Regions from separate parts of the Salicola sp. AFF1 genome, predicted to be linked through region 2. Evidence: riboswitches for the same ligand, from Rfam matches in the RefSeq annotation. Region 2 holds a riboswitch; the other holds the start of a gene.
What was found. Region 2 has a riboswitch for cobalamin ahead of AC1RQI_RS13550 (TonB-dependent receptor plug domain-containing protein). Riboswitches for the same ligand answer to the same signal wherever they lie in the genome.

Region 1 (4,156 bases), on a different contig from region 2:
CATCATAGGCAATCCGGATGTCCTTGGTCTCCTCCGATGGCGAGGCGGCTGTCGTGGCCGAGGCTGTGAATGTAATGCAAATGGCAATCGTTGTTATAAGTCGTTTCATGGCGTTCGGGGTCCTGTCGTTATTATTGATCTGCGCCGGCTTCCTACCGGCGCCCTGATTATGAGACCTGATGCCTTTCTGACCCATCCGACCGGAGAATCAGCCAGACAAGACACTGACGAATGTAGGAACTGCCGGTTTTGACGGCAATCGAAAAAACAACATGGCGTTATTCGTCGATCAAATCAGCTCCTTTACCGTTGATCCGAACGATCCCTGATCGGCGCCTCAGGGCGCTGTAGAGGCGCTCCGCACTATCCGGATCGGGCATTAACCATCGCCTGGAAGGCTGGGTCGGGGTTTGCAAAAGTGGTCTGAATTGTTTAGAAGTATAGGGGCGGTCGGCATGAAAAAATTCTAGTGAATTGCTGGAGGTAATAGGGATATCGGTTTTTGAGTGAATGGAACTTGACTGGGGCTACCGCTTAAACGGAAACCGGCACTAACGAACAAGTGGCTGATAAGAATGTCTTAACGGATGGCGTTTCCGGGAAGATGAAAGGCACTTGTCGGTTTAGGGCTGTAACCGCTATAGGAACGCAGTTCGAGATAGTGATCTGGAGCTGACTTAATGGAACGTAAGTGTTGACAGAAACTGAAAACACTTCAGCCAAAGAGAAAACCAAAAATGAAAAAAACCATGATCGTATCCGCTGTCGCTGCGGCGACCTTCTCTGGCTCTGCTGCAGCGATGACCGTTGAGGAATTGGCGGCCAGCATGGACTCCATGCCAACGTTGTACGGTAATATTCAGCTGGTTAACCGCTACGTCGATTCTGACGTCAACAGTGTCACCAACGACGGGCTAAAGGACAACGGCTCCACCATCGGTCTGAAGCACGAGAGTGAAGTGGCACCGGGCATTACTGCGTTCGGAAAGATTGAACTTGAGGGAATCAGGGCGGACGATAAGGAAAGCGGTAGTTCAGGCCTGGACGATCTGGATGAAGCCTATATCGGTATCAAGGGTGAGACATTTGGCAGGATCTGGGTCGGGTCTGATGATTCACAGTATGAAGCACTCGTTGGTGACTATGGTAACTGGATCTATGAAGTGGGTCTGAATAACCTGTATGCGAGTTATACGACCGCTGAAAATGACCTTGTACAGTATGTTTCTCCCAGTTTTGGTGGGCTGACTGTTCACGGTGTCGTTCAGGTCAATGGCATGACCGACTCTGGCAACGGCGATCCTGAGCAGGATGCGAGTCACCCTTATCAGCTGGGTATGAAATACTCCATGGATCCTGTGACTGTGGCAGTGGCTATGGATTCCAACGATGGAACTGGTAGGACAGGTCATTATCTAACCGATCAAAGCAATGAAAACAGCTATGGTCTGAGTGTTGCTTTCGACGTTAACGAGAATCTGACATTGGATGCCTATTACGACAGGCGTAAGGGGCAGGATGCCTATGTCAATGATGGGTCATCCATTGAGCTTGGTGCTGAAAATGGTCAGGACCTGTTCGGTGTCATGGGTCATTATACGATGGGCGCCAACTCGTTCCGTGCATCCTATGAGTCTGCTGAAGCAGATACATCGGACGACGAAAGTGATGTCATCACCGTTCAGGCCAAGCGCAACGTGAACGACAACATGTACGTTTACGCGGAAGCCCTGCAGCGCAACAATGAAGACGTTGGTCTTGACGAAGAAATTAATGAGCTGAATGTTGGCGCTGTCTACTACTTTTGATATGGCGTCACGGGGTCGGGGCAATTCAGATTCAATACCGGTCTGATCGGAATCAGTCAGCCAATTCGGGGTCATTGCCTGCCCGCCAGCGTGGTAGGGTAGGCGGCTTGCCTTTAATAGCCATGGAGGATCCTGTTATGGCCAAGGGGTCTCGTATTGCCTCGCCCTGCGTCGGCGTTTGCCGTCTCCAGAATGAGTCCTGTATCGGTTGCGGCCGGTCCCGGGACCAGATTGTCCGGTGGTCGTCGATGGCTGCCGACGAGCGTGATTCCGTAATGCGGGCGCTTGGTTCCCGTTGCGGTGACTGTGGCCGGGTGCTGCCCGTGCCCGAGGGCGGTACCCCGGCGCAGTGCCCGGACTGTGCCACCCATTGCCCGGCCCCGTCAGTGGGGTAACAGGGCACAATGGGGCGGCAATCGGCCACGCGCATCTGGTGCCGCGCATCGGGTGCAGGGCCCATGAATCCCTCGCCGGGGCGTTGCGCTTTGTCCGGTAAATGAGTAAGGTAATCGCTCAGAAAACAGGTGCCCCGTCAGGGGATAATCGGGAAGTATGGTGCGGCCCTTGAGGCCAATGCCATCGCTGCCCCCGCATCGGTGATAAAGGCGTAGCCTGCGAATACCACTGGTTCCATACCGGGAAGGTGCAGGCGAAGACAGCCAGGCTGGCTGTCTCCTTTTGAGCCCGAAGACCGGCCTGTTTTTGGTATTTCATCCACTAAGGGTGCGGCGGGCACTCAGGGAGTAAAACAATGTCGGTCTATTCCTCCTATACGACCGGGGCGGACTCCGCTTCGGCATCCCAATCCTCTTCGCTCCTCCAGCAAGGTGCCGTCCTGCTGTTTGGCGTTGTCATCCTCTTTGGCGTGGGCTTTCTGCCCATGGAAGCGGTGCACAACGCGGCGCACGATACGCGGCACAGTTTCGTCTTCCCCTGCCACTAAGGGGCAAGCCGCTCATTGGGTTGGTATTAACCGCCCGGTGATTGTGTCTGAACAGCACGAACCATTGATTGCCGGAGGAAAACGGAATGTTTCGATCCTTTATTCTGAGCGCCTGTCTGATTGGCGCAGTTGCTGGCGTATTGCTGACCGCCATCCAGTCCTTTGGGGTTACCCCTATTCTTCTGTCGGCCGAACAGTTCGAAGGCGCTGCGGCGCAACCGGAAGCGGCTGACGCCCATGGCCATGAGCACGACCATAGCCATGGGGGGCATGCGCATGGCGGGGATGGCTGGGCGCCTTCGGATGGCGGTGAACGCCTGTTCTTCACGGGGCTGTCCAACGTGCTCGCGGGCGTTGGTTTTACGGCCGTCATGCTGGTGCTCATGAACCAGCTGCATGAACGCGGACGTTTGAGGCTGACCCCGTTGCATGGGCTTTTGCTGGGGCTGGTTGGTTACCTGGTGGTGTTTGTGGCGCCCTCGCTGGGGCTTCCTCCCGAGGTCCCCGGGGCGAACAGCGCGGCGCTGGCGACGCGTCAGTTGTGGTGGGTCACGACCGTGATCCTGGCTGCCACGGGGCTGGGGCTGCTGTGCCTGGCGTCCGGCTGGAAAAGGGCGCTGGGGCTGCCGTTGCTGGGTCTGCCCTATCTCTTTGTCCCGGCACACCCTGAAGGCCCCTTGTTTTCCCATCCCGACCCGGAGGCGGTCTCGACGCTGCATGCGTTGCATCACGATTTTATCTGGGCGACCGGATTAACCAACCTGGCGTTCTGGCTGGTGGTCGGCCTGGCCTGTGCGCTGGTGCTCAGGCGGATTGCCGGGAACCGGTCCAACGACCCTGAAGACGCGGCCGCGTGAATGCCCTGATGGCCCGTCGGCGGTTTGAACCCGCCGGATGAGGTCACTGTCGCCTTTTGCGATAAGAAGGGCTGGTGGACTACCCCGTGCCGCAACGGTGCTTGATCAAGATGCCATCGAGGCCCGATATGAGCGTTGCGCTCTGGATGTCCTCCGTGGCCCGCAATCGGCGCTCTACGGCCCCAACATCATCGGTGGGGTGATCCTCATGATCACCGAGGGGTCGAAGAGCCTGGCCTTTCAGACGAACTAGCCCTGGACGCCGGCACCCGGCTCGGTCGCAGTGGTGTGCGCAATGCTATACGCCAGGCGCGGCGCCAGTATGGCCACACGCGCTTGCTTGAACGATGGAGTGCCGTCTTTGACGATGCAGGTTGATGAGAACGTATCCATGCCCGTCTTCCCGTTCACCGCTGTGGTGGGACAGGACAATCTGAAAATGGCCCTGATCCTGGCGAGTATTGAGCCACGCCTGGGAGGGGTCCTGATCAGCGGGCCGCGTGGCTGTGCCAAGTCGACCCTGGCGCGTGGTCTGGCACGGTTGCATC
Region 2 (4,156 bases):
GGGTTCTTCCAGATTCAGCGCGGCCAACGCCCTGGTGGGCGTTGCCGCGAGCTTTCCCGGGTCCATTGGGGCGAGCCACGCCATGCGATCACTGGCCGGGGTCCGTGGGTAGCCCTCGAACATCATGACGATGCCCGAGGCGAACCACAGCAGCAGGATCAGGCTCATCCCGAGCCCGAGGTAGCGGTGAACCGGGATGAGCCAGCGCAGGGTCCGTTTCTTGAGCCGGCTCGCCATCAGAAGCTCCGGCTGTACTCAAGCTGGACGTTGCGGGGCGGGCCCAGGGTGTCCTGACGGTACGGCTCGCCATTCGGGGGCGTTACCTGAGCGACGCCGTTGGCGTACTGCTGATCCCTCAGATTCTCCAGGCGCAGGGTGACCCGGTTAGCGCCATCGGCTCCGAACTCACGCCAGGCACTGGCGCTCAGCAGGGTGTAGTCGCCGTAGGACTGCTTGCCAATGTCCGCCGTGCTTGTGGTCACGTCGCCGGTGTGGCGGGCATTAAGCTCCCAGCCCTGATTGTCGCCCTGCCAGCTGAGCGTGGCGTTGGCGTGCCATTCGGGGATGCCGGCGATTTGCTCATCGCTGCCACCTTCCCGCGCATCGGCCCAGGTGGCGTCCAGATCCAGCTGCCAGCCACGGTCTCCGCCCAGGTTGAGAGCGGCCTCAGCACCGTGGACCCGGACCGTCTGGTTGCTGTTGGCGTACTGGCCATCATCAACCTTGATGAGGTTGTCGATCTCGCGGTAGAAGCCACCCAGTTGCCATTTCACGGGGTTGCCGATGTGACCGGTCAGCGACACATTGCTGTTGATGCTCTCCTCCGGTTCCAGGTTTTCATTCCCGGCCGGGAAGTCCTCGTCAATCACGAACATCTCAAAGGCCGAGGGCAGCCGGAAGTTGGTGCCCACGCTGGCTTTCAGGTGGAGGTCTTTGGGGAGCGGCTGCTTCAGGCTGATGTTCCAGATGCTGTGGTCATCGGCGAAGTTGGAGTGGTTGTAGCGGGCGCCCAGGGCCAGGTGGGTACTGGGCGAGAAACTCAGGTGGGGCCGATACTGAACAAAGCCCGCCGTAACGGCCTCAGTCTTGCCGTCAATGCGCAGCGAATAGTCCTCGCCCTGATAGCGCTGGTAATCCACGCCGCCCAGAAGCTGGGAGCCGCCATCCGTGGTGTGGCGACCGGTCAGATTGACGCCATAGTCATCGAACCCCCATTCGGCCCGATCGTTAATGAGGTTGACGGTGCCGTCCTTGTCCATGCTCAGGCGGGTGTAATCGGTCCACCAGTCGTGCCAGTAGGCTTTGACGAAATAACCGTTCTGCTCATTCACCTGATGATCCCATTTCAGGGAAACAATGTTCTCATCGCGGTCGTTAACGGCCTTGAAGTTGCTGTTGCCCCGGGGAAAGTCGGCTTCCACATCGTTGCGGACCACGAGGGCGTTCAATGACTTACCTTCGCCCGCATCCAGCAGGTAGCGGCCGCCGTAGGAGCTGCGGGTGAAACCACGCTTCTGACGCCGGGCGCTTTCAAGCAGCTCACTGTCCCGGTAGGGGCGGTAGCCGTCCGAATGGTCGTGTTCGCCAAATACCAGCCACCGCCCGTACTCGTTGCGATTGCTGACATGGCCGGCAAGGCGGCGGTCGCCCAGTGATCCGAGCGCGCCGGTGATGTTGCCCCCGGAGTCCTTTTCGGGCTTACGCAGGACAATGTTCACAACTCCGGCCACTGCCTGGGTGCCGTAGAACAGGCCCTGGCCACCTTTCAGGATCTCGATGCGCTCGACCATATGGGTGCTGATGGAGTCCAGTGGCGAGGTGCTGCCGAAGAGCCGGTTGTTGATGCGCACCCCATCCACCAGCCAGAGCACATCCTCGCTACGCGAGCCCTGGATGGAAATGCTGGCGTAATCACCGCGGCCGGTCTTGGGATTCAGGTAGAGCCCCGGTACGTTACCCCGAAGAGCCTGGCCAATGTCGCTGACACCGGTCCTGTCGAGTTCTTCACTGTCGATCACTTCCAGTTCAGCGCCGTAGTCGGATAACTCCGAGGGCAGGGTTTCCTCAAGGGCAGACCCTTGAACCACCAGCTCATCGAGCGCCATGTGGTGATCAGCGGCGAGCGCCGATACTGGGGATAGAAGCGTGACTAGTAGGCATAATCGTTTCATACAAGGTCTCCATGCACTGCACATTAGCGATGGAGCCCTCACGTGGGCGCAGGCCGACAGGCGGGGTCAGCGGTGGTGCAACCGGTCCGTTGGCGGCCCGAATACCTCAGTCGCGAAGGCTCGGCTTCCGGGCCACCTTTGATGGGGCCCGGGCTTCGGCAGGTCTTCGGACTCAGGGGCGGGCGCCCAAATCGGGCGCAGGCCTTGGATCACAGCTTCCCATCCGGTCTGGACAGTGCCTGGGGGTAGCCCCCTGTGATCCTCGTTCCCCAATACCGCTGCGCGTCAGTCCCGGAGTCTCACCGGGTTCCCGTGCGCTCGTTATGGAGCGCTGACCGAAGCGCTGGGGAGGCTAGGGCATCGTGTGACGGAAGTCAAAAACCGTGGATGAGTTGGTGGCGGTTTGACCAGGGTGCCCCGATCCTCTAGGATTCACCCCTCTTTCGTCCCTGGGTGGCCGGCGTTTGTTCAGATGCCGGCTGAAACGGGAACCCGGTGAGACTCCGGGACTGCCCCCGCAACGGTGAATGCTGGGCGCGGATCATCCCTGCCACTGTGATGGCACCATCATGGGAAGGCGATCCGCCCGAACCGGTCCAGGTTCCAGCATGAGTCCGGAGACCGGCCCAGGGGAAACCATCGCGTCAGTGCGGGCGGCACGGCGGTGAAGCGCCCACGACTCAAGCCACCATGCGTCCTGAAACCCCAGAGCACAATGGCCCCCTGCGTCAGGGCCTCTCAACGGGAGCCTGCGCCACCGCGGCCTCGGTTGCGACCGCCCGTGCGCTGCTGGCCGGGACCGAGGACCGTGGCGTGCGCATCCGCCTGCCGCGTGGCCAGGAGCCGCTCATGACCATTGAGGACCTGAATGTCACTGGTACCAGCGCCACCGCTGGCGTGATCAAGGATGCGGGCGATGACCCGGATGCGACCCATGGCGCCCGCCTCTGGGTCCGCCTGGAGCTGGTGGGTGAGCCGGGGGTGCGGTTCCAAGCGGGCGAGGGGGTCGGAACCGTGACCCGTTCGGGCTTGCCGGTGGCCGTGGGCGAGCCCGCCATCAACCCGGTGCCCCGGCGGCTGATCACGGAGCACCTGGAAGCGGTTGCCTCGGACGCCGGCTACGAGGGGGGCTTCCGCGTAACCGTGGGCATCGACGGCGGCGAGGCCATCGCCCGCAATACCATGAACCCCAAGCTGGGCATTGAAGGGGGCCTGTCGGTGCTCGGCACCACCGGCATTGTGCGTCCCTTCTCCTGCTCCGCGTTCATCGCCTCCATTCACCAGTCGGTGGATGTGGCGCGCGCCAATGGCCTCACCCATATTGCCGGTTGCACCGGTGGCACCAGCGAATCGTTCATGCGCTCCCATTTCGGCCTTGAGGAAGGCGCCATTGTGGAAATGGGGGACATGTTCGGGGCCCTGCTCAAGTATCTGAAAAAGCACCCGTTGCCGCGCGTGACGCTCGCCAGTGGCTTTGGCAAGCTCAGCAAGTTCGCCGCTGGTGAGCCGGATACCCACAGTGCCCGCTGCGCCATCGATTTTGATTTCATCGCCGACCAGGCCCTGGCCGCCGGTGCCGGCACGGAACTGGCTGACTGGGTCCGCACCGCCAATACCAGCATCGAGGCACTGGAAGCCTGCCAGCAGGCAGGCGTTCCGCTGGGCGATCGGGTGGCGGGCATGGGCCTGGCCCGGATGCGTGACTACCTCCCTGATAACCCGCACCTGACGGTGTGCGGCGTGAGCCGCCGGGGCGAACTGATCGGCTTTGCCGAGGGGGTGGCATGAGCGCGGCCATTGAACTCCAGGGACTGCGCAAGACCTACAAAGGGGGGCAGGCGGCGCTGGACGGTGTGGACCTGAGCGTCGAACGCGGTGCCTTCCAGGGCCTGCTCGGCCCCAACGGCGCGGGCAAGAGCACCCTGATCGGGCTAATGACCGGGCTTGTACGGATCGAGGCTGGCTCCGTGCGGCTCTTCGGCCAC

Region 1: another riboswitch for cobalamin. It lies ahead of AC1RQI_RS01510 (CbtB domain-containing protein); the one in region 2 lies ahead of AC1RQI_RS13550 (TonB-dependent receptor plug domain-containing protein).

The regions. Positions count from the first base shown of each region.
Region 1 is NZ_JBXAYL010000002.1:29,588-33,743, forward strand. Features, by position in the region: gene AC1RQI_RS01495 (ABC transporter substrate-binding protein) at 1-109, opposite strand, end outside; gene AC1RQI_RS01500 (porin) at 738-1,808, shown strand; gene AC1RQI_RS01505 (DUF1289 domain-containing protein) at 1,946-2,203, shown strand; cobalamin riboswitch at 2,314-2,522, shown strand; gene AC1RQI_RS01510 (CbtB domain-containing protein) at 2,560-2,751, shown strand; gene AC1RQI_RS01515 (CbtA family protein) at 2,838-3,608, shown strand; gene AC1RQI_RS01520 (hypothetical protein) at 3,706-3,861, shown strand; gene AC1RQI_RS01525 (AAA family ATPase) at 3,976-4,156, shown strand, end outside.
Region 2 is NZ_JBXAYL010000023.1:11,453-15,608, forward strand. Features, by position in the region: gene AC1RQI_RS13545 (PepSY domain-containing protein) at 1-237, opposite strand, end outside; gene AC1RQI_RS13550 (TonB-dependent receptor plug domain-containing protein) at 237-2,171, opposite strand; cobalamin riboswitch at 2,312-2,526, opposite strand; cobalamin riboswitch at 2,606-2,815, shown strand; gene AC1RQI_RS13555 (cobalt-precorrin-5B (C(1))-methyltransferase) at 2,862-3,959, shown strand; gene AC1RQI_RS13560 (ABC transporter ATP-binding protein) at 3,956-4,156, shown strand, end outside.